Regions from separate parts of the Colwellia sp. SU-HH01217 genome, predicted to be linked through region 1. Evidence: riboswitches for the same ligand, from Rfam matches in the RefSeq annotation. Region 1 holds a riboswitch; each other region holds the start of a gene.

Region 1 (8,209 bases):
GATGCTGCACGGGTATTGCGTACTATTATTCCTCGGTTGCTTCCCTCTCTTAGTGGGGCTGTTTTTTTGATAAAAGAAGACGAAACATTAAAAGAGTTAGCGCATTGGGGGTCAGAATGGACCAACGAAATAGCCACTATTTCGACTCAGTGTTGGCAAGATAAACATGTAAATATTATCAACGACGCTAATGTTGAGAAGTTTAACGTATGCTCGTCAGAGCAATGTGCGATTAATCAACATGCTATGAATGTTAATTTAGTTGATGAAAAGGGCATAATTGGCACCATACATTTTATTAGGCAAGAGCAAGTCATAAGTGAAGAGCTTAGATTAGTGATCACCAACTTAGCGGAACAAATTAGCTTTGCTTTTTCTAATTTACGTTTAAAGGATGAATTGAGAAACCAAGCGATTAGAGATCCGTTAACTAATTTATATAACAGAAGATTTATGATGGAAGCCTTTGAACCTGCACTTCATCGAGCAGAACGCCATGAAAATCATCTTGCGGTGTTGATGATTGATTTAGATCACTTCAAACTATTTAATGATAAATTTGGTCATGAGGTGGGTGATTTTGTATTAAAAAGTATTGCAGAAAAACTTAATGATAACTTACGCTTAGAGGATATCGCCTGTCGATATGGTGGTGAAGAGTTTATTGTTATTTGCCCTGACTCAAATTTACGCGATACCTTTGTTTTAGCAGAAAAGTTAATTGCTTGTATTAATGAGCTTAATTTAAGCTATAAAGGACAAAATTTAGGAAAGATAACGCTTTCAATCGGTGCGTCAATATTTCCTAACCATGCATTATCAACACAACAATTAATTATTCAGGCTGATAAAGCTTTGTATGCGGCAAAAAGTCGAGGTAGAAACTGTGCGGTGATGGCACAAGCCAGTACACGTTATTATCAAAATATATAGTACAGACTAAATGCTTTATGTTTTAGGTAAAATTGATGCTTTTGCTTTATCAATACATTGCTCTATTGGTTCATTTAATTGTCCGGCGCTAACACCTAAAGAAATAGCCAGTTTGGGTAAACGCACACCAGTTTGAACACTGACAAATCGAAGCTTTTGTACGCCAATATTAATCTTATCAGCTATTTCGGTCGCATTGCTTTCGTCCATTTCGGGCAATAAAATAAGAAATTCATCTCCTCCCGTTCTTACAGGAATGCCACTACTTTTTACATAACTACTTATTTTATTAGCTATTTTTGATAAAATAACATCGCCTAATAAATCGCCGAAACGTTGACTAAAGTCTGATAACTGATCCACATTAATAATAATAACTGCAATTCTTTTATTTGGATCTTGGCTTTGCCATTGTTCGATATGTTGAGATATTGCTTTGCGATTATACAAGCCGGTAACTGGGTCTAAATCAATCTCTTTTCGGATCTCTTTTAGTTCTTGGCGTAAACTTTCACTTTGTTGGTGTGATTGGACTAATTGCAATTGGAGCTTATTTTGTGTGTCAGCAAAGGCAGAAGAAGCTGAACAAATGGCCTGAATTTCACTATGAACAATAGGATCCTGTACGGATTCAAGATTCGCAATACTATTTTCGAGTTGCTGGATAAAGTCTTTGGTCGCCGCACAAGAGGTTGAGCTATTTTTTAGTAAATTTCTGAGAACATTATCTAACTCGACAATCATACTTTCGCGAAATTTACTTTGTCCTAACACATGCGCTTTATAAACTTCTTCTATAAAAAAGTTATCAATGGTTTTCTTGTCATTAATTTGGTTGTGAATACTTGATGATAACGCGGGATTTTTTTGACTGTTATATTCATAACATACAGCATAATTGATTGGTGTTGCAGCGAGTTGCCATTGGGTTAATTGCTCAATAGTTAAAGCCATTATTTGATTGGCTTGTTTTATAGAGTCATGGTACTTCAATGAGTTGCCTTAATAATCAAATAAAAGGAGTAAACATCTTCTAGTAAATTTATAAAAACATCTAGTATTAAATACGAAACTTACTGGATTTTAAAGAAGAATATAAGTTATTTTATTAAAGGTTTTTTGATGAGTTCTAAGAAAGAGAAGGGAAGGCACGCAAAGCATACACGGAATGAAAGCAACTGAAAAAAATAGACAAGCCCCCACTATATCTAAATTTGGCAGTCCCGCTATCATAGGTTTCCCTTTAGACCGGTAACTTTGCGTCTCTGACTTTAATCAGATTTGCCCTTGTCGAGCTTTAGAAGCTCATGCGTAGTATAAGACAACAAATAAAAATTAACACTATAAATTTTTATTTTATTCGTTCTAACAGAAAATAAATAAATACGGTACAATTTTAAATTCAATTCAGCCAAGTGCTTATAGGTGTTTTTTTCGTGATGAAATTAAGGATATTAATGCTGCTTGTTTTAGGTAACTTACAAGCATTAAGTGCTTTTGCGGCGGAAGATATCGCAATTTCACTCTCGGTTGAAAAACATACTCAAAAAGTGGAAGACCTTTTTAAGTTAAATAAAAACGCGTTAATTGCCGATGATATTATTACTCTATCAAGCGATATCATAAAAAATCGAGAGTTATACACAAAAAACACTCTGGCTAAAATATTTATATTATTAGCCGATGTCGCTGAAAATCAAAACGATGTTGATCGTGCATTTCAATTTGCAATGGATGGTTTAACACTTTCTATCAATAAATTGCCATTAAAGCTCAACTTATTACTTAAAGTGGCTTCAGGTTATTATGCCAAAGGGCGATATTATAAAGTTTTAGAAGTTGCGAACGAAGCGATTTTAATTTCTAAACGCACGGCTAATACTCGTTATTTATCGCTCGCTTTAGCTTATCGCTCAATGGCGTATGCGTTAGTTTATCGATACTCTGAAGCACTTATTGATCTTCAAGAAGTGGAAAGTATCATAGAAAAAAACCAAACATTCTCTGAAAATATTGAGTTATTAGAAATCATTTCTACCGCACATCATTATTTGGGCGACTTTCAAACAGCGCTGACCATTAATCAAAAGATTTTAAAATTAACCTACGATGCCAATTTAAGTAGTGAGCTCGATCGTACTTACTTTAATATAGCGCGTGCCTATCATAGGTTAGGTCAGTTAGATGATGCCTACAATGCTTACTGGGAAACTAAAAAGTATGCTAAAAATAAAGCGTCTAATGTGAGTCTTGCTTATGCTGAGCTTGGTTTAGGTGAAATTCTTTATCAGCAAAAAAACTATCAAGATTCAAATAAAGCACTTGTTCAAGCTGAACAAATTTTTAAAAAGAATGGCTTAAATAAACCTTATTTAAGTACATTAATCGCGTTGGCTAAAACGAGTGAAGCCAATAACGATCTTGAGTTTTCTCATCAATTGTTACTAAAAGCCGAAACACTTATGGACAGTATTGAGTTGACCAGTGAACAAGTAGAATTGTATTTACTGCTTTCTGCGATGCATCAATCAAAGGGTGAGTACGCAGAAGCTTTACAACTTCTCAATCGATATATTGCTATTAATAACGAGTTTGTTGATAACAAATTATCTAATGTATTGTTAAAAAATAGCAACTTACCAGAGCAAGATAAAAGCCGACAGTTAGTGATAAAGCTTGCGGAAAAAAGTGAGTTGTCGGCAATTTTTTCTAAAAAATTTCAAAAACAAAGCTACATTATTCTATTTTTAATTGTGTTATTGGTTGCACTAATATTATTTATCGCTATTTATGCCTTCAGAGAAAGATCTAAACGCATTAACCTTGCTTATGAAGAGATAGAAAAACCAAGTTACTTTTTAGCGAGTCCGATAGAAACTAAGCAAATATACCAATGTGCTTACAAGCAAGCGAGAAAGTATAGCTACCCTATTTCTATTGGTTATATCGCTATTGATAACTGGAAGGAACTTACTTTTAAGTTTAATAAAAAAATAACAACAGAGGTTAGTAAAACGATTGCCACGCTAATTAATGAGCATATTGGTGAATTTGACTCAGCAGGTTTAATTAATGACGGTGAATATTTACTGCTATACCCACATCAAACTAGCCATCAGGTTGAAAAACGATTTGACCAACTAAAAGAAGCATTGAAAGTAAGATTTTTTGCCAATTTAGGAGATTTTTCAGTTAATATAAGCTTCACACTAGATACGCCAAGTGTGCAAGATATCGACCCTTATATATTTTTATCTCGATTAAGCGAAACCGCAGCACCAGTAGATTCTGGCTTCGAATATAACAGCAGCAATAAAGTTGGACTCTCAAAATGATTTTCGTTTTATCCGTTATGGCTATTTTTATAGCCATTAGTATTTACTTTTTTTTTCGTGCTGAAAAATTGCAGCGCGAGGTTACTTTAGCAAAGCGAGAAGGTAAAGCTGCACGCAAAGAGAATAAAATGCTGCTCGACTCAATGGCATTAATTGCCAATCGTTATGAAGAGTTTTCCAGAAATCGTCTTCAAGAATTAAAAAAGCATGTAGGCGATGATGATGAAACGTTGAACCAAATTACGCCATTGATTAATAATTACGCGACTATTTTTGCAGAATGTTTACGAGGAAAAGAACGATTAAAACCTATTACTCAAAAATGTTATCAATTAAGCGACGCTAATGCTTTTAAAGAGTTTAATCAATTTCTGAGTAAAAGGGATGGGCAAATAAAGCGCATGTGGTCTAGCAATAACTTAAACGGTTATATTTCATTAGTTGAAGCTTTGCTAAACCATAGTGAGACAAAATCGGGTAAGAAATAAGTAATATTAACTAACTTATTTAGCAAAGACGAACGGTGATGGCGGGTGATGTATCAATATCACCGTTGCTTAAAATAGTTGCTCGGTTATTATCACAAAATAACACCGCTAAACTGTTGATATGGTTAGCACCTCTTACAAATTCTAATCCATAGCCAAACTGCGTTAAGCTACTGGCCGCAAATTTCTGTGCTAATGTTAATTGATCCCAGTAATTAGGGGATTCAGTTGATTTAAAACGACGCTCTATCAATAACTCATTTGTTGGAAATCCTTCCATGATAACCCTCGACACTTCATAAGTTTTTAGTGTGTTGACAATATATTAAGCTGATTGAAAATTCAACAAATTAAACACGTTAACGCAAAGTTATCCTCTCTTAATTTTGTTAGACTCTGTTATAATTAACGCGGCCAAAAATTGAAGGAGTAAATTCAGTATGACTCAAGTGTTAAATGACCTTTCAGCCCTACTTAAACTCGAGACTATAGAGCAAGGTATTTATCGAGGTCAAAGTCAAGATTTAGGACTGCCAGCCTTGTTTGGTGGGCAAGTAATGGGGCAAGCGTTATCTGCAGCTCAAGAAACCATCGATAAAAGCCGAAGTGTACATTCATTACACTCCTATTTTTTACGCCCAGGTGACGCCAAAAAACCTGTCGTGTACGAGGTTGAAAATATTCGTGACGGAAAAAGTTTTAGTACGCGAAGAATTCAAGCGATTCAAAATGGTAAAGCAATATTCTACATGACCGCTTCATTTCAAACGCCAGAAGAAGGCTTTGATCATCAAAGTGAAATGCCTGATGTTGCAGGTCCTGACGGTATTCCCTCTTATAGTGATTTTATTAAGGCTCATCAAGCTTATTTACCTAGTAGCGTACGAGATATTTATCTTGCTGAAAAACCAGTAGAAATAAGACCTGTGGAGCAATATAACTGGATGGATCCTAAAGAGATGCCGGCAACCAGTAATATGTGGATTAAAGCTAACGGGACATTACCTGATGATTTGCGCATTCATACTTATATGCTGGCTTACACATCAGATTTTCACTTTTTACCTACTTCATTGATGCCTCACGGTGTTAGCCATTGGCAGCGCAATTTTCAGATAGCCACAATCGATCATGCCATGTGGTTTCATCGCCCGTTTCGTTTTGATGATTGGTTGTTATATTCCACTGAAAGCCCATCGGCAAGCAGTGGCCGTGGGCTTGTTCGTGGACAGATTTTTAATCGTCAAGGACAGCTAGTTGCATCGACCATGCAAGAAGGCGTTATTCGACAACGTTAACAAGCTTAATTTAAAGGCATAAATAAAGCTCTATTTATGCCAATCATAACCTGTAGGATGTTGGAAAATTCGTAAATCGAAATGTGGCGCTATGGCAAATAGGTGATCAAAAATATCTGCTTGTATCGCCTCATAATTGACCCTTAGGATTTGAGAGTTACTGTTGAGTGTGTATGGTGTGTAGTCATAAAGAGCAATACAAAAAACTAACTATAACAAACTTTTTTGGGACGTTTAATGGTTTGGCATTAATCTTTTGTACATTAAAAGTAATAATATTAAATAAGCGGCATAATGCTTATTTAATTTAAGGGTGATATATTTCTTGTTTAGCGCTGCTAATAAATAATAAACATATTTACTCAGTTTGTTTTGTAAACAGTTAGCCGTTTCGCGGTTGCTTTGCAACAGTTGTCAAAATACTTCATTAAATATTGGTTTAGCAGACGCTAAATCATTTCATTTGATAGCTTTCTGCTATCCAAAAATTTCACTATATTCCCTTCAATAGATGATTCTCAGTTACTCTAAATAACCACACATATACAACCCCATTTACTTCGTAATAAATTTCTATTTATCTTAACTTATGCTTTATATTTATTGTTACTTGGTAACAGCAAGTAATTAACTATAACTGTTGTGAAATTACCTAAGAGTTAAATATGACCAGTAAACGTAATCACCTCGCAAGTGATCTGCATATGTATTTTTAACATAAACAAATAATATGTTGCGTAAATATTTCTTGCATGCTATAAAAATATTTCATGGATAATTTAATAAAAGGAGCTTATTCTTGAAGTACAGACATATCTTTTATTTACTGGCAATTCACTTGTCAATCTCAGTTCCCGCAAAAGCCAAAGAAAGCTTACCATTCGACTTTGCCGTTGGTTACGGCTCTCTAACCAGTGGATTCGGTGTAAATCTATCTTTAGAAAGTGAACGTGGCTTTGGTTTTGTTTCCTTAGGATGCCAATATCTTAATAGTAGTGACATTGTAGATATTTGTGGTGGTGGGATAGGCTACCAGATCGCACCTTTTAAATCAGCCTTAGAACACTCAATCGGTATTAGTTATGGAAATATAGGTAAAGGGAGGAGTGGTGATACCGAATACGGCATATCAGCTAATTATACATACTATTTTAATGAAATTAATAATAGTGGGCTTTGGGTTGGGGCAGGATACCAAATTGGTCCTAGCAATGATGATCTAGATGAGTACTTTTTTAATATTGGTTATAATTTTTAATATGGATGGTTAAATGTTTTATAAAATTTTTGCAGCAACTGTTTTTGTTAGTTTAATTGGATTTAAAGCTAATGCTTCTGTACCTCCTTCTTGTGTTACAGGGCAGTCCGCGACTGGGTTGACAGCAGAAGCTCCAACTTATGTTGCCATAGGTATCTCGACACAATTTAAAGGAGACTATGATTTTTCTATACCTGCGGTAGATCAATGGGTTGTTTTTTATAATGATAAGACGGGTTATATGGGGGATGATTTAACTAACTGGGAAAGTAATGCTTATATCCATGAGACTTTTTCTTCTTCAGATCGAGGTGAAGCATGGTTTTGGGCTTTTGAAGATACTGACACCTTGGGTAATTCATGTTCAAAGGATAAATTTTATATTCAAAATCTACCTACTATTTCAAGTAATTACTCTGTAAGCGGGGGTCTTTCACTTCAAACAAGTTTTTGGGGAACTATTGATAATTATTCTGAAAGAGGACTAGCAAGTCAAGGACCGAAAATTACTTTGCGTTACAGCAATCTCGATACAGGCGATATATTTTACGCATATCCAACTTCTGAAAACTACACCTATTATCCAACATGTAAAGGGCAATATGAAATAGGGGCTACTATAAGTGATGGAAACTTTGCAAAATCACAAGTTATAGCTACGCGTGTATTTTACTCAGTAGGCAATTATTGCGGGATGCCGAACTGATATATTCAAACTAATAATGATAACAGTAGAGTATTATCATTTATACCCTACTGTAAATTTTAAACTTTAATTGGTGTAATGTATAAATTAGCATTTCTGTTTATCTGTGTATTCTACTTAAGTGGTTGTATTGTAGTGCCAGAAAGTAGTCAAGTAGACAAAAATAGTTGCAGTATGTCAACTAATAAGAA
Region 2 (8,209 bases), on a different contig from region 1:
ATAACGCTTTTGACGATAAAATTATTGAAGCATTAACGGTGATATTTACAGACATCGCCGCTCGTGAAGACATAAAATTAATGGTGCTTGCTTCTAATGGGAAAAGCTTTTCTGCAGGTGCAGATCTCGCGTGGATGAAGCGCATGGCAAATTATTCTTTAGATGATAACTTAAAAGATGCAACGGCTTTAGCAAATATGCTCAAAGCGTTAAACTTTTTGCCTCAACCCACAATAGCTAAAATACAAGGTGCTGCATTTGGTGGAGCCGTCGGTTTAGCCAGTTGCTGTGACATTGTGATCGCCGTAAGTAAAGCTAGCTTTTGTTTAAGTGAAGTAAAGCTTGGCTTAATTCCAGCAACTATAGGACCGTATGTAGTCAATGCTATCGGTTTAAAAGCAGCCAGACGGTATTTTATTACAGCAGAGCGATTTTTTGCAGATAAAGCGCAACAAATAGGATTAGTCGATGAAGTAGTCGCGCTCGAAAAACTTAATGCTGAAGTTGACAAAATGGTCTCAACTTTACTTTTAAATGGTCCTCAAGCAATAAGAGCGGCAAAAAAACTAGCATTAGACGTCGCATTTCAACCTTTTAGCGACACACTTTTACAAGACACCAGCGAACGTATTGCTCACTTACGCGTATCAACTGAAGGTCAAGAAGGCTTAACTGCTTTCTTTGATAAACGCTCACCCGCTTGGCAAATAACCAAGGATAGCTAACATGAATACTAACAACACCACAGGTTTTACTAACACCAGTAAAATGTTCACTAAAATTTTAATCGCAAATCGCGGTGAAATTGCTTGTCGCATAATTAAAACAGCTCAAAAAATGGGTATTTTAACTGTTGCCGTATATTCTGACGCCGATGCTGATTCTTTACATGTTCAAATGGCTGACGAAGCGGTTTATTTAGGTCCATCACCTTCACGTGAAAGCTATCTTCTCGTAGATAAAGTAATCAACGCTGCAAAAATGACAGGAGCCCAAGCAATTCATCCTGGTTATGGTTTTTTATCTGAAAATGCAGATTTTTGCAGGCAATGTAGCCAAGAAAATATTACCTTTATTGGTCCTCCTGTTGGTGCAATTGAAGCGATGGGTTCAAAGTCCGCAGCAAAAAATATTATGGAGGCTGCCAATGTACCTTTAGTTCCTGGCTATCATGGAGATGATCAATCAGAATCTGTTTTGAAAAAAGCTGCGGATGATATGGGTTACCCCGTTTTGCTTAAAGCTACAGCTGGTGGTGGTGGCAAAGGCATGCGTCAAGTGTGGAGCGCTGATGAGTTTTCTGAAGGATTTTCTGCAGCTAAGCGTGAAGCTAATTCATCTTTTGGTGATGATCGTATGTTGGTTGAAAAGTATTTAACGCAACCTCGTCATGTAGAAATCCAAGTGTTTTGTGATAACCATGGACACGCTGTTTATTTATTCGAGCGCGACTGCTCTGTTCAACGTCGCCATCAAAAAGTTATCGAAGAAGCGCCAGCGTTTAGTATGAGTGAAACACTACGCGCTAAAATGGGTGAATCAGCCATTCAGTCTGCACAAGCAATTGGCTACCAAGGTGCTGGTACCGTTGAGTTTTTGCTTGATGTCGACGGTTCATTCTATTTCATGGAGATGAATACTCGTTTGCAAGTCGAACATCCCGTAACAGAAATGATCAGTGGGCAAGATCTTGTTGAATGGCAATTAAGAGTGGCCGCAGGAGAAAATTTACCTAAAACTCAAAACCAGTTAAAAATCAAAGGCCACGCGTTTGAAGCAAGAATATATGCGGAAGATCCAAACAATGACTTTTTACCAGCCACTGGCAACTTAGAGTTTTTACAAACTCCTATAGAAAGTGACAATGTCCGTATCGATACAGGTGTTCGTCAAGGTGATGATGTGAGTGTGTTTTACGATCCCATGATAGCAAAGCTAATCGTTTGGGACGAAAACCGTGAAAAAGCACTTCAACGGTTGGCTAAAGCATTAAGTGAATATCGAATTAACGGTGTTACCACTAATATCGAATTTCTCTACAACCTAGCAACTTGTAAACCTTTTGTTGAAGCTGATATAGATACTGGCTTTATTGAAAAACATAATGATCTAATTTTTCACACAAATGATCCAATATTAACGAATGAACTGCCAATGGCAGCTTTATATTTAATATTATCCCAAGAAAATATAGCCCAAAGTAGCGCCGCTAATAGTAATGACCCCTACTCTCCTTGGAATAGTACCAATGCTTGGCGTTTAAATGATGCACATACTCAGCAGTTAACTCTCTCTTTTAATGACGTTGAATATCATATCGAAGTCGAGCAAAAGCGTCAGGGGGCTAGTACTTACTTTTTAATAACTATTAATAATAGCACTACAGATAATCTCCCCCTTCATTGCCAAGGTAGTTTAAATGGTGATGTATTAACAGCTACTATCGATGGGTATAGAAGCCAAGCTACTATTGCTTATTTCAATAATCATCTGAGCTTGTATTGCAACAGAAATGGACAAAATGGCGTATTTAATTTCACCCAAGTTCTGCCTGATTGCGGCGATAGTTCTGCTGATGATGCACACGGTGGGCTGATTGCACCTATGAACGGTACCATGGTCAGCGTTTTGATTAATGCAGGTGATAAAGTCGAGAAAGATCAACCTTTAGTTATCATGGAAGCAATGAAAATGGAATACACAATTCGTGCACCAGAACACGGAGTAATTGAAGCTGTTTACTTTGCAGAAGGTGAAATGGTTGATGGTGGTGCCGCACTGTTGTCATTCGTTTGTGAGGAAAACCAATAATGACAACACTACAATACTCTCTTCCCACTTCAGTAAAAATTGTTGAGGTAGGTCCTCGAGATGGCTTGCAAAATGAAAAAAAGCCGGTCTCCGCTGAAGATAAAATAGAACTAATTAACCAATTATCAGCTGCTGGGGTGAACTACATTGAAAGTGGTAGCTTTGTTTCCCCTAAATGGGTGCCACAAATGGCAACATCATCAGAAGTCTTTCAAGGAATAAATAAAAAGAGCGGAGTAACATACGCAGCTTTAACACCAAATATGAAAGGTTTTGAAGGGGCATTAGCAGTGAATGCTGATGAAGTTGCTATATTTGGTGCTGCCTCAGAAGCCTTTAGCCAGAAAAATATCAACTGCTCAATTGAAGAAAGCCTGAACCGATTCGAACCTATTATGCAGGCTGCACAAGCGGCAGGCATCCCCGTAAGAGGGTATGTATCTTGTGTGGTTGGTTGTCCATATGATGGCTTTATTGAACCAGAGAAAGTAGCAAAAGTTGCTGAACAGCTTTTCAAAATGGGCTGCTATGAAATATCCCTAGGCGACACTATAGGTGTAGGTACGCCTGCTAGCGTACAAAAGATGTTACAGGCGGTAAGTGCACGTGTGCCGATGGCTAAGTTAGCTGTTCACTTTCATGATACTTATGGTCAAGCGTTAGCAAACATTTACGCCGCTATGCAAATGGGTGTAATGGTGGTCGATAGTGCTATTGCGGGACTTGGCGGCTGCCCTTATGCTAAAGGGGCTTCTGGTAATGTTGCAACAGAAGACGTAGTTTATATGCTTAACGGCTTAGGTATTGAGACCGGAATTAATTTTGACAAGCTGCTCAAAGCAGGTTGGTTTATCAGTGACAAATTAGAAAAATCGCCTGTGTCCAAAGTATCAAATGCTTACCGTGCACAGTGTTAATACACTCTATTGCGCACTTAATGAAAAATTAATGTGGCTAAATTAATAGTAACTAACAAATAGAAAGGAGTTTCAAATGGCAGGTTTTGACAAAGTAGTGTCAAGCTATGAAGAAGCCATGGCAGGATTAACTGACAATATGACAGTTATTGCTGGTGGTTTCGGTCTTTGCGGTATCCCAGAAAACTTAATCAACGAGATAAAAAGAAAAGGTACTAAAGGATTAACTTTGGTATCTAATAACTGTGGTGTTGATGATTTTGGTTTAGGTATTTTATTACCGGATCGCCAAATAAAAAAAATTATCGCTTCTTATGTTGGCGAAAATGCAGAATTCGAACGCCAAATGATGGCAGGAGAGTTAGAAGTTGAATTAACGCCCCAAGGTACATTAGCGGAAAAAATGCGTGCTGGCGGTGCTGGAATTCCTGCTTTTTATACTGCTACGGGTTATGGAACTCCTGTCGCTCAAGGGAAAGAAGAAAGAGAGTTTGACGGTCGACATTATATTTTAGAGCCTTCAATAACAGGTGATTTTGCCATTGTTAAAGCTTGGAAAGCTGACAGATACGGTAATCTTGTTTTTAGAAAAACCGCGCGTAACTTTAACCCATTAGCCGCAACAGCAGGTAAAATTACCGTTGTTGAAGTGGAAGAAATTGTAGAACCTGGTGAGCTAGATCCAGACCAGATACATACCCCTGGTATTTATGTTAATCGCCTTATCTTAGGCTCATTTGAAAAACGAATCGAACAACGTACTGTTCGCCAAGCTTAGGAGATTACCAATGGCTTTAACACGAGAACAAATAGCACAACGTGTTGCTCAAGAACTAGAAGATGGCTTTTATGTTAATTTAGGTATTGGTATTCCAACGCTAGTTGCTAACTACGTACCAGAGAATATAGAAGTCATGCTACAGTCTGAAAATGGTTTATTGGGTATGGGGCAATTCCCTACCGAAGAAGAGATAGATGCCGACTTAATTAATGCTGGTAAGCAAACCGTTACTATGGCTACAGGCGCTTCACTTTTCGACTCTGCAGAGTCTTTTGCCATGATCCGTGGCGGCCACGTAGATTTAACCGTATTAGGCGCTTTTGAAGTAGACATTCAAGGTAATATCGCCTCATACATGATCCCTGGAAAACTAATTAAAGGTATGGGTGGCGCAATGGATTTAGTTGCTGGCGCTGATAATATTATTGTCACTATGACACATGCCTCTAAACATGGTGTATCAAAGTTACTAAATAGCTGCTCATTACCATTAACAGGTAAAGGTTGTATTAAACGTGTATTAACAGATTTAGCCTTTTTAGAAATTAAAGAGGGAAAGTTTCATTTAATCGAACGCGCGCCAGGTGTTTCTGTTGATGAAATTATAAAACTAACCGAAGGTGAGCTAGTAGTGCCCGAAAATGTACCTGAAATGCAATTTTAATTGTAATAAAAATGAACATAAAATTAACAGGCTATTAATATAAAATATTAATTTTTTCGAACACATAAAACGGTATATTGTATAACTTGATTTTTAAACTACTGTTTAACAATGACAAAAAAATCAAAAGTACAAAAAACAACCAATAAAAGTAGCTGTAAAGTTGCAATTTGTAATGAATTTAGCAATACTGAAGGTGACAAAGAAAAGGCAAGACATGCGAAAACATGTTACGCAAAACCACCGGTCTAAGGGTTTTTATTTTTAGCAATAATTATAAAATCTATGACAGCGGAGTCACCTCGTTATTAGGTACATCCTGTGGTTTTTTCTTTTACTAACTAACTTAATTAATTAAAAGGTTAATAAAATGAAAAAATTATTACTAGCTTCTACCATTACTGCTTTATTATTGACGTCTGTTGTATCGACGCCGAAGGCACAAGCTTCAAACATCGCTCAAAGCGTTTGTGAATATGTGGCTGCCGACGACAAAAAACGCATGCGTTCTTTTTTAAAGACGAATAAATTAAAAATTCGTAGTATCTTCTCAGGTATTCAATGTAACGGTAAAAACTTGTTGGAATTTGCTGCTGCAAAAGGTTCTGTTAAAACAGGTACTTTGATGATTGCAAAATTACCAAAGAAAGTTGTTTCAGCGAACTTAGCACTTATTCAAAATGGATCGCAACCATTAATAGACGCAGCTAACGAACGCGTTAGCAGCTGAAAGTTATTTTCAAGTAGGTGTCAATGCTTAGCATCAATGTTTACTAGTTAATAATTCTATGTCGCTTCAAAAAGCCAGCTTTGCTGGCTTTTTTTTTTGAATAATTTTAATTATTTATGATGTTAATAATAAAAAAAATCCATACACTTAACTTATATCACCTAGCAGTACTTGAACATGGCAATAAAAAGAACATATAAAAATAGTAAAAATGCATTACTCCTCACTGGTGGTGGCGCTCGTGCGGCATATCAAGTAGGTGTATTATCAGCTATTGCAACATTTATTCCTCGCAATCACGGCATACCTTTTCCCATAGTCTGCGGGACATCTGCAGGAGCGATTAACTCGACTGCACTGTCATGCTATGCATCTTGTTTTCATCTAGGTGTTAAGAAATTAGAATGGATGTGGAAGTCTTTACATACACATAGTATTTATCATAGCGACCCAATCAGGGTTTTTAATAATATTACCCAAGGTGTTTTGGGTAGCTTTCAAGCAGATTACGCTAACCAATCATCTCGAAGTTTACTCAATAATGCCCCATTAAGAGCTCTACTAAACCAAGTTGTTGACTTTAGCCGTATTGATAAAAACATAGATAATGGTTATTTATCTGCGTTATCAATTACGGCTTCGAATTATTCTACAGGCAATTCTATTAGTTTTTTTCAATCTGAAGATGGTATTCAGCCATGGTTCAGGGCGAAACGCCGTGGCGAGCCATGTCAAATCAATAGTGAGCACTTAATGGCTTCTGCGGCAATTCCATTAGTGTTTCCTTCCATTAAAATAAAAAGCCAGCACTATGGTGATGGTTCAGTACATCAATTATCACCTTTAAGTCCTGCGATACATTTAGGAGCTGAGCGTATTTTAGTGATAGGCGTTGAGCAACCTAAAAATCCCCTCTTTGCCAATGAAAATAACCCTCATCCGCCTAGTACAGCAACCATTGCGGGCCATTTGCTTGACAGTGTTTTTTCAGATACCCTTAAAAGTGATATAGAACGGATGGATAGAGTTAATAGTACTTTATCTCTAATCTCCAAAGAAGCTAGAGATAAAGAGCAAGGTTTAAAGCATATTGACAGTTTGGTACTTAACCCTAGCGCAGACTTTAATCATATTGCGCTCAATCATTATCATGAACTGCCTTTATCTATACGTTTATTATTAAGATCAGTGGGTATCAGCAATGACTCTGAATCAAGTTTGATTAGTTACTTACTTTTTGAAAAGAACTATTGCCGAAAATTAATTAAACTAGGCTATAAAGATGCCCTAGAGAAAGAGACACAAATAAGAGATTTTTTATCTTTATAAAAACTCAGTTTGCGTTACTTTCTTATTTGTCGCCTTCGTTTAAATACCGCTCTGTGCGTTCAACTCTTCTAGGTTTACCTCGTAATATCAACGTATCTTGAGGTTTAAGTATGGTATTTTCATCAGGGTCTTCAATTTCTTGATCTTCTCTTCTAAGGGCAATAATACTCACCCTTCTACGTGCTAAATTCAACGATTGAATAGTGTGTCCAATAACAAAAGCACCATCGGTTAATAATATTGCATGAGCAAACTCTATCCTATCAATGGCCTCTGGTCCCATATCAGTATGTTCACCCTGAAAAAAACCGTGAAGGTGGTTGTAATGGTTTTTTCGCTCTTTTTGTACCCGACGGATAATTCTAGAAATTGGAACGCCTGATAAAGAAAGCACCTGAGAAACAAGCATTAAACTACCCTCCAAACTTTCAGGTACTACTTCATTTGCCCCAGCTTTTTGAAGAAGCGCTAATTGATCATCATTTCGAGTTCTTACCAATATAGGCACCTCAGGAGACAATGAACGTACTTTTTGTATGACTTCTACCGACTGCCTGTCTTCACCAAAAGCGATTACCACTAACTTAGCTGTTGATAAGTGGGCTGCTTGCAGTAATTCAGCTTGCCTTGAAGAGCCAAATAATATGTTCTCTCCTGCATCTCGTGCTTTACAGGTACGCAGCGGATCTATATCAATAGCAACAAACTTAATAGACTCTTGTTTCAAAAATCGGCTGACGGTTTGACCTACACGGCCAAACCCACAAATAATAACGTGATCATTTAAATTATCATTCTCCGGAAGTTGCTGTAAACGTTCTGTATCAAGTTGTTTATTTTGACTTAACCATACCCCCCATTGTCTTGCATTGTTAATAATGTATGGCGTTATAGCCATACTAATAACACCGGCACCCAGCATTAAAGATGCGATATCTAAAGGAAGAATTTCAACTTGTCTTGCTAGCGCGATTAAT
Region 3 (8,209 bases), on a different contig from region 1:
ATTCGTTAACGACTTTTAAATCGTTAAATGATCGACTAGCCAAGTATTTCAATCGTGTGATTTATTGGGATGTATGTCAAATAATAAACTTTACCAGCGAGCTCGGTAAGCGTTTGAAGTCATTCTCTAGAAATAGAAAATAATAATCTATAAAAAAATACTCTTCCAATAAATTATTACTGGAAGAGTATTAAATGATGTGTAAATTTTTAGAGTTTTAAGAAAATAAGCTCATAATGTCGTCAATTGCCATCATAGATTTTTCACCCGTTATACGGTTTTTAACTTCAACTTCTTGATTGTCTAGATTACGTTCACCAATAATAAGCAAATAGGGAGTGCCGATTAATTCGTGATCGGCAAACATCACGCCTGGACGCTCTTTTCTGTCATCAAATAATACTTCAATACCAGCAGCTTTAAGTTGGTCATACATATTTTCGGCGGTTTCTTTAACACGTACTGATTTAGCCATGTTCATTGGCACTATTGCCACTTGAAATGGGGCAATCGCAGAAGGCCATTTTATGCCATATTTATCGTGATTTTGCTCAATAGAAGCGGCCACAATACGTGAAACACCAATGCCGTAACAGCCCATGGTTAGTATTTGGTTTTTACCAGCTTCTGTTAACACGCCACACTTCATTGCTTGGGCATATTTATCGCCTAGTTGGAAAATATGACCGACCTCAATACCACGTTTGATAATAATATTGCCATTACCACAAGGGCTTGGATCGCCTTCAACTACATTTCTAATGTCTTCAACGGTATAATTGCTACAATCTCGGTCCCAATTAACACCGGTAAGATGAACACCATCTGTATTTGCACCACAAACAAAATCAGCTAGGTGTGCAGCGCTTCGGTCAACAATAACTGAGATAGATAAGTTAACAGGACCAATCGAACCCGCATTACAATTTACAGCTTGTTGAATTTGCTCTTCACTGGCAAAAGTTAATGGTGAAGCAATTTGTTCAAGATTTTCTGCTTTAATTTCGTTGAGTTGGTGATCACCGCGAAGAACTAATGCCACAATTGGTGCGGTTTCATTTTCTTGTGCTTTACCTAGGACAAGTAAGGTTTTAACCGTGGTGTTGAGATCAACGTTTAAAAACGTACTAACCTCGTCAATGGTTTTAGTATTCGGGGTATCAACACGGGTTAATTCTTGACTTGGTGCAGGGCGCTCTCCTGCAGGTGCTAATGCTTCAGCTTTTTCGATATTTGCAGCAAAGTCACTTTTATCACTGAATGCAATATCGTCTTCGCCAGAATCTGCTAGCACATGAAATTCATGTGAAACGGCACCACCAATTGAGCCTGTATCAGCAATTACTGGGCGATAATCTAAACCTAAACGTTCAAATATACGACAATAAGCAGCAAACATTGCATCATAAGTACTTTGTAAACACGCTTGAGATAAATGAAAAGAATAAGCGTCTTTCATTAAAAATTCACGACCACGCATTACACCAAAGCGAGGGCGTATTTCGTCTCTGAATTTAGTTTGAATTTGAAAAACATTTAACGGCAGCTGCTTGTAGCTATTAATTTCATTGCTGACAAGTTTAGTGATAACTTCTTCATGCGTTGGACCTAAAACGAAGTCACGCTGATGTCGATCATTTAATCGTAAAAGCTCAGGTCCGTAATCGTCTAATCGACCAGACTCTTCCCATAAATCAGCAGGTTGAACCAGCGGCATTAACACTTCGATAGCGTTAGCACGTTCCATTTCTTCTCTGACAATGTTTTCAACTTTTTTTAATACCTTTAAACCTGTCGGCAACCAAGTATACAAACCTGAAGCAAGATTACGCACTAAACCCGCGCGTAACATTAATTGATGACTAACAACCTCAGCGCTTGCTGGGGTTTCTTTTAAGGTAGATAGTAAATATTGACTCGTGCGCATTGCTAGGATTTTCCTCGGAATAAGATCCGTAAAATAAAAAGCGTGTTATATATTGCGCACATTCTAACAGGGCGGCTTATCAGGTGTAAGTGATATATTGTCCTTTTTAACAAAAATTTAGCGTTTATCGTTGTTAAACAAAGTGGCAATAAAATATATCTATTGCCTGTTCTTTAATATTGACTGGCGTATAGTAACGTTAAAAAATAGAGATCCTAAATGGGAAGCTACCGATGAATATACAACTTATACGCGCCGATTATAACGATAAACAGCAAAGCGAGGACTTAATTGCGCTATTAAATGCTTATGCTATAGATCCTATGGGAGGAGGAGAACCTCTTGATGATTATGTTCAAGAAAATCTGATAACGTCTTTAAAACAGCGAAAAGATGTTTTTTCTATTCTTTGTTATGTAGACAACGAAGCGGCAGGGCTTTTAAATTGCATTGAAGGTTTCTCTACTTTTAGCGCAAAACCTGTGATGAACATACATGATGTTACCGTTTTACCTAAATTTAGAGGATTGGGCTTAAGTGAGAAGATGTTTATTGAAGTAGAAGCGTTGGCTAAAGAAAAAGGTTGTTGTAAGCTCACTTTAGAAGTTCTAGAGGGCAATGAAATTGCCAAAAATGCTTATAAAAAGTACGGTTACTCTGGATATGAGTTAGATCCTAAAATGGGAAAAGCAATTTTCTGGCAAAAGAAAATTACTTAATCATTATAAATTACGTTCAATGAAACCAAAATAACCAAGCTAAAATGAAATAGGTCTTCTTCTACCGGCAGTACTAGGTGTTGGGCTTATTTCATGTGTATTGTTTGAGGTTGAAGGTTGTGCTTTATTACCATTTTTTTTACTTTTTTGTTTTGTAGGCTTTTTGCTTGGAGCAGCAGCTATTTTAATAGGCTTTACAGTTTCTACTTTACTGTTGGCATTTACGACGACTTGAAACACTTCACCATTAAATTCAACAATGTCATTTTCATAAACTTTTTTTCTTTTTTGATATTCCACTTCATTGTTAACAAATACATATCCTTCGCTGATCACAATTTTGGCTTCGCCGCCACCGCCAACTAAATTAGCGACTTTAAGTAACTGGCAAAGTGGAATAGGTTGCTCACAAATTTCAACAACTTGATATTCAGGGATGTCTTGCATGTTATTCTCAATGAAAGTGTAAAATAAAATTAATCTGAGTGCTCAACACCGAGTTTAACATGTCTATCAGCAGGTTGTAATGAGTATCTAAGTACAAATGTATCTATTTGTTTACAAAATTAGCAAGAATTAGTTTAAGTTATTGGCCAATTTATCTTTTAAATTATCACCTAATACTTTTTATCTGTATAATACGCCGCAGCAGAAACGGCAACATACTTGAAAAAGTATTACGCAAAGCTACCGGTCTAAGGGGAAACCTATGACAGCGGGGTCTCCTAGCAAATAAAGGGTCGCTTTGATGTACGTTTCACTTATTTAGTTAAATTGTAAATTAAGGTCTCTAATGAAAAAGTTATTAGTTGTTGTTTCTACTCTTGTTCTCCTGTCTACGACTTACAGTCCTGTTGCTAGTGCTTCTAATGTGGCACAAACGCTTTGTGAATATGTTTCTGCAGACGATAAAAAACGTCTACGCTCTTACTTAAAAAGTAATAAATTAAAAATTCGTCAAATTTTTGATGGCGTGCAATGTAATGGTCAAAATTTATTATCGTTTGCTTCATCTAATAATGCGGTTGAAACAGGCACATTAATGATAAACAAACTGCCTAAATCACAAGTTAAAAAAATCATAGCTTCAATTAACTCATCAGCACTTAGCGCTGCTGCTCAAAAACGTATTAGTAGCTAATACTAATATTAAAGAATTGCTCGTGTTTACCTGTTTGGGATGCTGTTTGCATCCCTTTTTTTATTCATCGTTTAATACCCCTCCATTAAGTTTGTTCCCTAAACAAATACCTCGTATAATTGCTTCAAGTTTATATTTATTAATAAAGAGTTCTAATGACTTGTGAAACTACAAATAACTCGAACATCCTTGCTGAATTTTTAGCGAGTGTAAAAACTAGCCAAACACTATGGGCATTGCAAGATAAAGAGAGTGAAGATTGGGTTGTGCTCGACTCAATTAATTTTGAGAATACTGATGTGATGCCGTTATGGTCTGAACAGTCGTTAGCTAATCAGCATTGCACTCAAGAGTGGGCTAACTATGTGCCTGCGCAAATATCACTAAGGGATTGGTTTGAATTTTGGATCGAAGACTTAAATAGTGATGGCGTTATTATTGGTATAAATTGGCCTGAAGATGGTGATTGCACAGAGTTAGAATTAGCCGAATTTACTCAAAGTTTAGCGGAAGTAGAAAAGCTATAGCCGAAAAACTTAACTGACATTAGTACTCATACTACTTTTGAAGGAATATTATTCAAGTTTCCTGTAAACTGCAATTTAAGCCGTTAAAGAAAGCCGTTAAAGCGATTTTTCAAAAAAATAACGGCTTATATAAACTATTTATCATTATCCACTATTAACCACTTACCAATAGCTACGAAAAGCTAACGTTACTCCCCAGCCATTATATTTTCCGCCATCATTTGCTGTGTCTTTCATTTGAGTATACTGCGCTCCTAAATGAACTTTAAGCTTGTGTTGGTTAATTAAGTAATTCATTCCGGCATAAATTTCACGGTAGTTATCGCCTTTTCCTGCGATATTTTGATTTTCATACTTTCCCAGTCTAATACCATTAAGGTGCTGACTATCTAGGTAGGTATATCGCATTACCCATTGTATTTCTTTGGTGTGTTGATAATAAGGCATGACGACAAGCCCCCATAAATCACTTTGTTCTAAATCGCCTTGACCATAAGAAGCATCGTTCCACATATGCCATTTGCCAAAGTTTAATTTGCTTGAAAAACTGACTACATGACTAAAATCACGGGTATTGCCTTGTTCATCTACATCGTTATATACATAATCTAGAGTCACTTGCGCTTTTTGCCATAACGGCGTTTTATTATAATTAGCCGTTAATGATAAAAGGGCAAAGTAACTAGCGCCTGTTAGGCCAATTTCGTTAGAATCATCACTCGAAAATATACCGCCTTTATACGACATATTGTTATCAAACCCGCCTTGTATACTAATACCAGTGAAGTACTCAGCGGTAAACCATAAATTATTCGTTAAGTTATTTCTTTGCGGTGTTAAAAGTTTTTTTGATGACGTCCTGCCATCTAAAGTAAAGCCAGCCGAGTGTTTTAGTACTGTTAACTTCATGTTTTTGTCGAGTAACCAGCTTAAATTTGCGTCGGTGAGGCGTTCATATTTTGCGCCATTATTAAGGTCTAAACTGGCTTCTAAATCTGCATTAATATGGCCATATTTTGCTTTAAAACCAAAACGAAAGCGTCGCCACAGTGTGTCGCCATAGTCATTGTTGTGATCATCAAAATATGCGGCATCGCCTTGAAGTCGTCCAGAGAGGTTTAAAAAATTACCTTGTTCATTTTTGTATAATTGCGCATAACGCCAATATTCATCTAAGTTATAGTCTTGAGCAAGTAATGGTGAAGATAATGCTAATGATAGTGTTGTTGTTGCAAAAAATTTAGGTAAAAATGCAGGCGTTTTATGGTTCATTTTTTGAATGATAAATACATGGTGGTATAAGTTATTAGTGAGTATAACAAAGACTTGGGGTATGTTAATAATAAAACCTTATTTGAGTCGATTTAGCGATTATCGAGATATAAAAGGTTTTATTATTTAAAGGCTGACTAGCGTTTTCTTCTTAAAAAAGGAGAGCGCTAGCAAATAGTTATTTCCTAGCTTCAAGGTAGTTATGGTAATCGGGTATCGATTTCTCAAACGTTTGATCAAATAAAGAAGAGTTAATAATAAAATCAGCGGTTGAATGGTTACACGCAACAGGGATATTCCAAACAGCGGCTAAACGCAGTAGGGCTTTTACATCGGGATCATGTGGTTGTGCTTCTAACGGATCCCAAAAGAAAATTAGCATATCTATTTTTTCTTCGGTAATTAATGCACCTATTTGTTGATCGCCGCCTAATGGACCGCTAATGAGTTTATTCACTCGTAATGTGGTTTCTTGCTCTATTAAAGCGCCTGTGGTGCCAGTTCCAAAGAGTTTATGGTTGAGTAATTTGTCTTGGTATTCTAAGCACCATGAAATTAAATCAGCCTTCATATTATCGTGCGCCACTAAAGCAATAGACTTTTGCTTAGCAGAAGTAATCGTTTTGTATTTCATGTTCGTTGTATCGTTAATTAAGAGTAATGTACTTTTTGCAGTTAATTTACAGTAAGTTTATTATTTGTAAAGGTGAATAAATTAAAGCAGTCAATTTAAAGCAATCAATTTTAATTAGGGGTTCTAGTGCTAAAATTATCAACAAAAATTTGGTGTCTAACTGGCGGTCTTGGCTTTTCAATGCTCGGCTTTGAAGCTCAAACAAATGAGCAAGTGGTTTCAAAAAGCTCGACCAGTGCTCATCAGACTAAAGGAAAAGTTCTTCATGTAAAAATTAATACCTTAGACGATATTAATGATTTGTTTCAATCACTCAATTACACTGATAAAGATTGGCAAGAAGGCAACAGAGAAGTACCAAGAATTACTTTTGACTCTGTTGGAGAACGATGGCACCACTCTTCAAAAAATCTACCAGTTAACGTTAAAAAAGAAATTTTTTTTCGTGTAATGGGACCATTAGTTTTAATGTCTAATGAAAATATCCTCAAAGAACGAGTATTGGTTCGTGAAGCAGAGCTTGACTCACCTGTACTTAAATTAACCGCTATAAAATATCATGTACTTAAAAGCGATAATCAAAAAATGACTGAAACTAAGCGAAAAGCATTATTGAACAGAGTTGATATAATGCCGCCTTCGTTAGTGTTAGCTCAGGCTGCTAAAGAAAGTGGTTGGGGAACATCTCGGTTTACGATTGAGGGTAATGCCTTTTTTGGACAATGGGATTTCAGTGGTAAAGGGATGAAGCCTAAGAGACAACGCAAAGCATTAGGTGATTATGGTTTGGCACGATTTGAAAGCCCGTTAGCGTCGGTAGAAGGGTATATGCTGAATATTAATACGACAGGGGCATATAAAAAGCTTCGTCAATTAAGAGAAAAGCTACGCGATAACAAAAAAGAAATAACCGGATTAGTGCTTGCAGATACCTTGGATAAATACTCAGAGCGTGGTCAAGCATATATTGACGAAATTAAATCTATGATTCGATATAATAAATTACAGTTGGTAGATAATGCTTACCTTTCAGATAATAATATTATTCATCTAATTCAATAGCTCATTCATTTTATTCACTTTAAAGTTAGCAACTAAGGCAATTATTTGTGTTAGTCTGAGGGCACTTGAATTTCTTGGAAGTAACTATGACTGCGATAATTAATAACGCAACTGAAATGGTAAATAAAGGTTTTTCACTCAAGCTTTTTGATGATGCCGAAGCCCCGTCTTCTGAGCGAATTAGCTTAATCAGCAAATCAATTCCGGCACTTAGAAAAGGTCAGGTATTGGTAAAAATGTTGTCTGCGCCTGTTAACCCATCCGACTTAGTTTATTTGTTAGGAAAATATGGTTTACCACCGCAAGATGGTGCTTTCGTTGGCTTTGAAGGCTGTGGTGTGGTTGTTAAAGCAAATGCTGGTATTTATGGAAAATACCTTGAAGGAAAACGTGTTGCACTTTCTGCTCAACCTGGAATAGATGGTGTTTGGGCTGAATACGCCATTACCAAAGCCAATTTCTGCTTACCTGTTAGAAAAGAGCTAACTGACGATCAAGCGGCAACTATTATCGTTAACCCTTGTACTTCAGTGTGTTTGATTGAACGGGCCATTGAGCTTAAAGCAAAAGCCATCGTTATTAATGCCGCAGCGAGTCAAGTCGGAAAAGGTGTAATTCGTTACGCTAAAATGAAAGGCATTAAAACTATAGCAACAGTACGAAGTGCAACAAATGTTCAACCGTTAAAGTCTTTAGGGGCTGATGCTGTGTTGTTAACGACCGATGAAGAATACAAAGCTAAATTGAAAGAAGTTTGCTATCAATTTAATGCAACGGTTTTACTTGATGCCGTTGCTGATAAAGACACCCCAGAAGTATTAAATGCGATGCCGAATAACTCCACCGCGATTGTTTATGGTCGATTAACCGACACTCATAATCCTATTGGCGGCATGTTTGGTGTGGCGGATGTTATTTTTCGAAATG
Region 4 (8,209 bases), on a different contig from region 1:
ACAGGAGAGCGCTTTGCTCGAGCAGCTAAATACAATACTGATACCAAGGATGCTAGTTTAAATATTCCTCTTTCGTGTGTGGATAACTTACTTGACAATATTGAAGGCAATATGCAAGTTGTCTGTGTCGATTTAATTGAAGGGGCAACACCGCTTCCAGAGTTTAATCACCCCGCGAATGCGCTTTATATTTTTGGACCTGAAGATGGCACAATCTCACAAGGGGTTATCGATAGGGCAGACTCAGTTGTATATGTGCCTACTGTGGGGTGTATGAATTTAGCCGCCTCTGTAAATGTTTTATTGTATGATCGCTTGGCAAAGTCTAAGAACTCTATAGCCAGTGATGCATTAATTAAAAAAAGTAGAGATACCAATAATAAAGTTAAAGTGAAACGCTAGCGCTAACGGTAGTTTTTGACTCGCTATTATTAATTGTTACTGTCTGTATGACTGCCTGTATTGCTATCTGATTCACTACATGGCGTATTATCTAATTCTGCGGCTATTTTTGCTCTTTCAGCTTTTGATATGTACTTAGGCTTGTTTGTTTTTTGCAATTTAGCATTTGTTTTTTTTAGGCGCTTTTTAAGGCTTTGATTAATTTTTTTCTTGCGATTCATTACTTTAATATTTTGATAATAAGTTAACTAAGCGCTGATTATAGCAAACTAACACTGAAACTTATAAGCACTAAAATTAAATAGGGGTACATAACCGTCGGCCTTAACGAATTTAGAAGGTATTCTTTAATTAAACCAAGTTGGCTTCGGCGACTACTTTCCCAAGTGCTGTACAATTGAAAGGCTTGATAGGAGTCATCCATTGAGGTATTAATCGATTTTTCAATAAATAATATTCTATCGATTAATCGAGATTGAAAAGTCTTCCATACGCCTTCTAATACCCAAAGAGTTAGCACTATCAAGGTAGTTAAAATAATAGGAGACTTTGAAATATACAACCAACAGCAAAGAAGTATAGCAACAAGTTTAATGACTAAGGCAAACTTTTCATAGTTTTCGATATTGTGATGTAATAGTGTCCATTCGTGTTGTAAAGCGTGAGTATCTTTGGTGAGGTGATTCATTAAACGTCCATTTATCTACTGAAAATTTTGATAATAATACACAAGATTTCCTAAGAAAACATTGGATAAAAACAAATTCCAACTATGCTTGGTTGTAACTAAGCTTTGCTGTTATTATGCGCGCCTAAATAGTCTACAAACTATATATTGTTTAACGAAGGATTTTACCTTGAGCCAGAATAAACCGACTGAATTTTCATCATTAGCACTAAACGACGACTTACTGCAAAATTTATCGTCTTTGGGCTACAAGTCAATGACACCAATTCAAGCATTGAGCCTGCCTGATATATTGGCAGGCAAAGATGTTATCGGCCAAGGGAAAACCGGTTCAGGTAAAACTGCGGCTTTTGGTTTAGGTTTATTGGCTAAATTAAATGTAAAACGATTTAGAATCCAGTCATTAATTTTATGTCCAACACGAGAACTAGCAGATCAAGTCGCTAAAGAAATTAGAAAGTTGGCCCGTACTATTCACAATATTAAAGTGTTAACTTTGTGTGGCGGCACACCATTTGGCCCACAAATAGGTTCACTCGAACACGGTGCTCATATTATTGTTGGAACGCCTGGTCGAGTAGAAGAACACGTTATTAAAGGTACCTTACAACTCGATAATTTAGAAATGCTGATCCTTGATGAAGCTGATCGTATGCTAGAAATGGGTTTTCAAGCAGCGTTAGATAACATTGTAGAGCGCGCCCCGAAAGTACGTCAAACCTTATTGTTCAGTGCAACGTTTCCTAAGCAAATTCAAGCAATTGCCCAGAATATTATGGTTAACCCTGTAATGGCTAAAGTTGAATCGACCCATGATAGCAGTAGTATTACTCAGCACTTCTATCAAGTAGCTGATGTAGAGGAGCGTTTATTAGCTGTAAGGTTACTGTTGTTGAAAAATACGCCTGAGTCTACGGTTATTTTTTGTAACACGAAGAAAGAAGCACAAGAAGTTGCCGATGAATTACATGACTTTGGTTTTAGTGTTTTAGCTTTACATGGTGATTTAGAGCAAAGAGATCGAGATCAAACCTTAATTCGTTTTGCCAATAAGAGTGTTGCAGTGCTTGTTGCAACAGATGTTGCTTCAAGAGGTTTAGATATTGATGCACTAGATGCCGTTATTAACTATCATATTGCTCGTGATAGTGAAGTTCATGTTCACCGTATAGGTCGTACTGGGCGTGCAGGAAGTAAAGGTATCGCTTGTTCTTTATTTAGTGAGAAAGAAAGTTATAAGGTTGGCTTGCTTGAGGATTACCTCGATCAAGTTATTACTGGTGAGCCTTTGCCTAGTTTATCTGTACTCGATCAAGCCCCATTGCAAAGCAAAATGGCTACACTGCAAATTGATGGTGGTAAAAAGCAAAAAGTAAGGCCTGGCGATATTCTTGGTGCTTTAACAGGTGAAAATGGTATTCAAGGATCACAAGTTGGTAAAATCAATGTTTTGGATAATTGGGCGTATGTAGCAGTAGATAAAAACGCACTTAAATTAGCCCTTAAAAAACTGGAAAAAGGGAAGTTAAAGGGGAGAACCTTTAGAGTAAGACACCTAAGCGTTTAATTTTATTGGGAGCAATTCCTGATGTCGATGAAAATAGCGTATCAACAGCTCGTTGAAACAAAGAAGTTGTCTTATGATGAGGCACAATTACTTGCTGTTAATGCGCTTAATGAACTCTCTTGCCAAGTGTCATTAACAGCGAGTGATAACTCATCTTTTTTCTCTAAGCTTCTGTGCTTAAAACTAACACCCTTGTTTAATCAAAATAGGTACATCAAAGGTATTTATTTTTATGGCAAAGTAGGGCGTGGTAAAACCATGCTAATGGACTTGTTTTATCAACATCTTGCTATTGATAAAAAAATGCGTATTCACTTTCATCGATTTATGGAAAGTGTTCACCAGCAATTAAATGAAATTTCAAATCAACATGCCTTGCAACAAACAAAACAAACGCATCCATTAAGCACTATCGCAAAAAGGTGGGCAACTAAAGTCGACGTACTCTGCTTTGATGAGTTTTTTGTGTCAGATATTGGTGATGCTATGCTTATGTCGGGCTTGCTGGACGCTCTTTTTGCCCAAGGGATAACATTGGTTGCTACCTCAAATTGTCAACCTGAAAACCTCTATAAAAATGGACTTCAACGGGCTCTATTCTTACCCACAATTCAACTGATTAATGACCATTGTCAGGTTATTTCAATTGATGGTGAAATTGATCATCGAAGATCGTTATCAGACAGTCATTATTCATCTTTGTCCCCTAAAATTACAGACACAGGAATTCCTTATCGTGATTATGTTTATCCAAGCACCGCATATCCTAACTTCTTAAGGCAACGTTTTATTGATATTACTCAGGAGAACAAGCTTGCTTCGGGTCATATTTGCATTAATCATCGGAATATTGATTATATAGCCATGCACGATAAAACGATTTACTTTGACTTCTTTGCGCTATGCTCAGGACCAAGAAGCCAGCGAGATTATATAACTCTTGCAGATATGTTTGACACTATCCTTATAGATAATTTACCACAATTTCATGGTGATTTAATTCCTGCAGTGTTTTCAGGAGTAGAGGATAGCTACCAACGAAGCGGGGTTTTAATGTCAGAACTAAGACATTTTGATGATGAAGCTCGACGTTTTATTGCGCTGGTTGACGAGTTTTACGATCAAAATATACGTCTTATTATTAGTGCTGAGGTTGATATTGATGCCTTATATCAAGCAACGCAATTAGCATTCGAGTTTGAACGCTGTCAATCAAGGTTGTTTGAGATGCAAAGAATATACTACTAAAATCAATATCTTAATGGTTTTGGTTACACTGAAATATTTTGTTACGAATAGTTGTAATCTAATAAACTTTGTGTAGAATGTTATGGCATCTGGCAAGATATTTGAAAAAATATTCGCGCAAAACCACAGATCTACGGGGAAACCTATGATGGCTGGGCTACAAAATTATATAGTGCTTAACTTATAATTTAAGTGTATTAACAGCGAACATTATTTTCCGACAATATAATAAAAAATTAAATCGGATGTAGTATTAATGAAAGTTAATTTAACAAAAAAATACCTAACTAAACTGACAGATTTAGCGGCAAAGTTTCATAAAGAAGAAGCTAGCATGACAGATTTGGTTCAGCTAAAGTTATTAATTGGTGCGTTTCAAACGTATTTGAAAAATAATAAAGTTAGCCCTGAGATTGCTTACCAATTTTCTGAAATACGTAAGTTGTCACAAGTAAAGTAAATTAGCTTACTTGTATTCTTATTTTAAGTGCTTGTTTTATGGCTTAGTTTAAGTAAGTACCGAATCACTAACTTTTAGTTTAAATAACCACTATTTAGTTTTTTTAACTTGGTAGTGCTTTGTGCTTATTGTAAGAGTTATTTTTAAGTTAATAAAAATCAAATAGTTACCCTTCTTTGCTAACTTGGCATCAGTCTTGTTATATACTTTGTAATTACAATGAAATTATAAAGGACTTCACATGAAAAACATCCTAACAGCCTCTTTATTGGTTTTAACTACAAGCATCGCTTCTGCTAGTGCTTTTGCACATCAAATTAGTTGCGATATTCAACTTGAAGCTGGCGTAAAGGTTTCTAAAGATAGCTTAGAATTTTTAGATGATTCGGAAAATAACCTCTACACAATCACCGATAACAAAGTCCTAATAGTGAAAGGTAAAACTATTGCCTTAAACGCAAAACAGCAAAGTTTAGTGACTCAATACTCGACCAGCATTAGAGATGTTGTACCAGAAGTAAAAGCGATCGCTTTAGATGCTTTATCGTTAGCTTCAGATGGGTTAACGAAAACGTTTGACGAGCTATTGGGCGAAAATAACCAAGTAGGTGCAGATATCACTACAGAGTTAGATACTATTCACCAACAAATAGAAACACATTTTTCAGCTGAGCAAGGGTTCTACCTTAATGATGATGGTATTGATGGCGATGAAATCTTTGGTGAAGACTTTGAAGAGCGTATTGAAGCTGTTATAGAAAAAGCAGTGCAAAACTCAATGGGGACTTTATTAATGGCATTAGGTAAAGAGATGCTAACTTCTGGTGGAGATATGGATGCGTTTGAAACTCGAATGGAAGATTTTGGTGAAAAAATAGAGCATGAAATGGAAACTCACGCTAAATCTTTTGAAAAACGAGGTAATGACCTATGTGCCTCAGCGGTTGCTATTGATGTTTTAGAATCAAAACTTCAAGCGAACATCCCTGAGCTTGCAGATATTGATGTTTTAACTGCAAAGCAAGGTAAATCGCATAACCAAAATAGCATTTAACGACAGCAACTGATTAAACACTTGTGACGGAATCGATTTTTTAATGTGCTTTGACAAAGAAAAATTAAGCGGCCATAAGTGTTTTATCTGTATTTGTTTTATTTAATAAATATCATTCCTGTGACATACCCTAGAATGACTTATCTTAAGCCCTCCTGAACAATTCAATACTAAAATTTACAAAATAGTTAACTTTAAAGCTTGCAACCATTAATAAAAAACGTTGCAATGACTTATCAGTTAAATTCAATGCAAAATAAATTAGTGTATTTCTTTTATTTACAATAAATAGGACATTATGGAAAATTCAGAAACCGTTGAAAATATCAAAAAGCCAAATTCTTGGGGTTTAGTGAGTGTTATTATTATTGTGATAATAGCTTTATCGGTTTGGCTTTATACGAACGAAAGTACTCCACCTCAAGAAGTTGAAGTAGAGGAAGAAATAGTTGAGGTTGTAATTGAAGAAGCTCCTTTGCCTGAAGTTGTTGTCCCTGAAATTATTACGCCTGAAGTGGAAGAGGTTGTTGAACTAGAGCCAATCATTGAGCCTGTAGACGTTAATCCGTTACCTCCATTAAATGAGAGTGATGTGTGGGTTAGAGAGCAACTTCCTTCTCTTACATGGAGAAAAGAACTCTTAAAGCTAGTGATTGATGATGACATGATTAGGCGATTAGTTGTTTTCACTGATAACTTTGCTCAAGGTACTTTAGCTTATAAATACAGTCCATTAATTTCTCCTAATGTTGGATTTTCAGCAAAAGACAAGCAGGTAGATGAAAGTAATCAAGCTCACTGGACATGGGATGCACAATCTGAAAAAAGATTTACTTCGTATATTGAACTTTTGCGTTCAATGGACAGCGATAAATTAGTCGATTGGTATATAGAAATTAAACCATTGCTCAATGAAGCCTATGCAGAATTAGGTTACCCTGAAGATGACTTTACTGAAACGGTGCAAGCAGCAATCGCTCGTGTATTAGATGCTGAAATGCCTAAAGAAGAGTTAAAAATTATTAGGCCTAGTGTAATGTATAAGTATCAAGACGCAGAAATTGAAGCGCTAGATGATGTTGACAAATTATTACTTCGTTTAGGTAAAGAGAATGTCTTGGTGATCAAATCAATCTTGCTTGAATTTAGTGAAAAGCTAGACGAGAAGTCAGAATAACTCAATGCTATTAACTGATATACCGCCTTGTGTGCCTAAAACAAATAGTACTATATCTAAATGGTTAGGGATGGTGATATTAAAAACTTTACGTTGGAAAGTAACCGGGAGCTTACCTGAGCGTAAAAAGTTTATTATCGCCATTGCTCCACATACTTCTAACTGGGATTTTATCATTTGTATCGGTGTGAAGTTAGCGCTTAATTTACGCGTAAAATCTATGGTAAAAGCATCACTCTTTGTTTGGCCGCTTAAAGGTCTATTATTAGCTTTAGGCACAGTGCCAATTCATCGTAATAGTAAGCAGGGAGTTGTTAGTCAGATGGTAGCCCAATTTAGACAAGTAGATGAGTTAATTTTAGCTATTACGCCAGAAGGAACAAGAAGCAAAACTGATGAGTGGAAGAAAGGTTTTTTACTGATTGCCTGTCAAGCGAATATTCCTGTCGTTCCTGTTAGTGTTGACTTTAAAAAAAGAACTGTAAACTTTCTACTTGCTCAAGATATTAGTGATGATATTGACTCTGAATTAGAACAGTTTAAATTGAACTTTATTGGTGTGTGCGCAAAAAATCCCCAAGCAGTTTGATTTTTTAAACAAGTACTTGCATCTTATTAATTGATTAGCGATAATCCGCGCCGTTACTATTATTTCTTACGTAATAATAGTTAGTAGCGTTCTATGGTGACCCTTTTGGTCCCCTCGCAATGATACTCTGTGAACTCGGCCAGGTCCGGAAGGAAGCAACCGCAGCAGACGACTCATGTGCCGGGGTGTGGCTATTAGGGTTACCACCACTCTTATTTCATCTAATTCTTTACTAAATAGCACACCCAAAATATATAATATGTGTTATATCGTTTTTGTCTGGTTTTGAGATTTAATTTCTTCAGTAAATAATAATACTTTGTTTCGACCCTGATCTTTTGCTGCGTAAAGCGCAATATCTGCTTGTTTATATAGTTCATCGTAATTGGCTTGTTTCATATTTCCAATGGCAACACCAATACTGGCTGTAACAGTTGACTCTAAAGATCTCGTCATTCCCTCTATACAAAGTCTTATTCTTTCGGCAAATAAAAATGAAGCCTCTTTAGTACTGTTCATATTTAAAATAACAAACTCTTCTCCGCCGATACGAGCAAATAAATCATTTTTCCGACAAAGGTCCTTAATGGTCTCTGCAATAGAAACTAGTATTTCATCACCAACATCGTGGCCAAAATTATCATTTATACCTTTAAAGTGGTCAATGTCTAACAATAAAAATGCCATTTCAATGTCTTTTCCTTTAAATTCATTGATTTTATTGTCTAGAAACCGGCGATTACCAATACCTGTTAACGGATCGGTTTCAGAGGCTTTTTTTAATGTTTTGTTTGTTGCTTCTAAGCGAGCAATAACTTGTTTTCTTAGCATTAATATCAAAATTAACACCAAACTAATGAGTGAAATAACTACAACGGCAAATAAATAAAGTGAAGAATGTAAAGACTCACGTTCACTTATCAATAATTCATCTTGCAGTTTTATATAATCTCGTTCCATTTGTAATTGGCTTTCTAGTTTTTGAACGATACCTTTTTGTATTAAGGGCTGAACTTGGTTTCTT

Evidence for each region. Region 1 has a riboswitch for cyclic di-GMP ahead of AC27G3_RS13595 (GGDEF domain-containing protein). Riboswitches for the same ligand answer to the same signal wherever they lie in the genome.
Region 2: linked by a shared signal. The riboswitch ahead of AC27G3_RS13795 (DUF3718 domain-containing protein) and the one ahead of AC27G3_RS13595 (GGDEF domain-containing protein) in region 1 are both predicted to bind cyclic di-GMP.
Region 3: linked by a shared signal. The riboswitch ahead of AC27G3_RS06600 (DUF3718 domain-containing protein) and the one ahead of AC27G3_RS13595 (GGDEF domain-containing protein) in region 1 are both predicted to bind cyclic di-GMP.
Region 4: linked by a shared signal. The riboswitch ahead of AC27G3_RS10665 (hypothetical protein) and the one ahead of AC27G3_RS13595 (GGDEF domain-containing protein) in region 1 are both predicted to bind cyclic di-GMP.

What each region holds. Positions count from the first base shown of each region.
Region 1 covers NZ_BAAJLX010000011.1:113,259-121,467, forward strand. Annotated here, with positions in the region: gene AC27G3_RS13590 (GGDEF domain-containing protein) at 1-933, shown strand, start outside; gene AC27G3_RS13595 (GGDEF domain-containing protein) at 949-1,926, opposite strand; cyclic di-GMP riboswitch class I at 2,147-2,229, opposite strand; gene AC27G3_RS13600 (tetratricopeptide repeat protein) at 2,373-4,268, shown strand; gene AC27G3_RS13605 (hypothetical protein) at 4,265-4,756, shown strand; gene AC27G3_RS13610 (hypothetical protein) at 4,776-5,036, opposite strand; gene tesB (acyl-CoA thioesterase II) at 5,197-6,054, shown strand; gene AC27G3_RS13620 (hypothetical protein) at 6,854-7,312, shown strand; gene AC27G3_RS13625 (hypothetical protein) at 7,326-8,018, shown strand.
Region 2 covers NZ_BAAJLX010000012.1:10,263-18,471, forward strand. Annotated here, with positions in the region: gene AC27G3_RS13770 (enoyl-CoA hydratase/isomerase family protein) at 1-725, shown strand, start outside; gene AC27G3_RS13775 (acetyl/propionyl/methylcrotonyl-CoA carboxylase subunit alpha) at 769-2,811, shown strand; gene AC27G3_RS13780 (hydroxymethylglutaryl-CoA lyase) at 2,811-3,728, shown strand; gene AC27G3_RS13785 (CoA transferase subunit A) at 3,805-4,506, shown strand; gene AC27G3_RS13790 (3-oxoacid CoA-transferase subunit B) at 4,517-5,173, shown strand; cyclic di-GMP riboswitch class I at 5,373-5,478, shown strand; gene AC27G3_RS13795 (DUF3718 domain-containing protein) at 5,544-5,903, shown strand; gene AC27G3_RS13800 (patatin-like phospholipase family protein) at 6,081-7,232, shown strand; gene AC27G3_RS13805 (monovalent cation:proton antiporter family protein) at 7,255-8,209, opposite strand, start outside.
Region 3 covers NZ_BAAJLX010000003.1:340,150-348,358, reverse strand. Annotated here, with positions in the region: gene AC27G3_RS06620 (hypothetical protein) at 1-143, shown strand, start outside; gene AC27G3_RS06615 (proline--tRNA ligase) at 218-1,927, opposite strand; gene AC27G3_RS06610 (GNAT family N-acetyltransferase) at 2,161-2,646, shown strand; gene AC27G3_RS06605 (RNA-binding S4 domain-containing protein) at 2,686-3,093, opposite strand; cyclic di-GMP riboswitch class I at 3,293-3,375, shown strand; gene AC27G3_RS06600 (DUF3718 domain-containing protein) at 3,440-3,787, shown strand; gene AC27G3_RS06595 (DUF2750 domain-containing protein) at 3,943-4,314, shown strand; gene AC27G3_RS06590 (porin) at 4,477-5,586, opposite strand; gene AC27G3_RS06585 (methylglyoxal synthase) at 5,765-6,220, opposite strand; gene AC27G3_RS06580 (glucosaminidase domain-containing protein) at 6,347-7,282, shown strand; gene AC27G3_RS06575 (zinc-binding dehydrogenase) at 7,369-8,209, shown strand, end outside.
Region 4 covers NZ_BAAJLX010000007.1:68,713-76,921, forward strand. Annotated here, with positions in the region: gene AC27G3_RS10640 (RNA methyltransferase) at 1-402, shown strand, start outside; gene AC27G3_RS10645 (DUF2986 domain-containing protein) at 432-623, opposite strand; gene AC27G3_RS10650 (hypothetical protein) at 662-1,090, opposite strand; gene dbpA (ATP-dependent RNA helicase DbpA) at 1,260-2,657, shown strand; gene zapE (cell division protein ZapE) at 2,685-3,905, shown strand; cyclic di-GMP riboswitch class I at 3,987-4,070, shown strand; gene AC27G3_RS10665 (hypothetical protein) at 4,162-4,365, shown strand; gene AC27G3_RS10670 (DUF2884 family protein) at 4,607-5,419, shown strand; gene AC27G3_RS10675 (DUF3014 domain-containing protein) at 5,718-6,596, shown strand; gene AC27G3_RS10680 (1-acyl-sn-glycerol-3-phosphate acyltransferase) at 6,601-7,185, shown strand; RNA gene ffs (signal recognition particle sRNA small type) at 7,289-7,385, shown strand; gene AC27G3_RS10690 (tetratricopeptide repeat-containing diguanylate cyclase) at 7,450-8,209, opposite strand, start outside.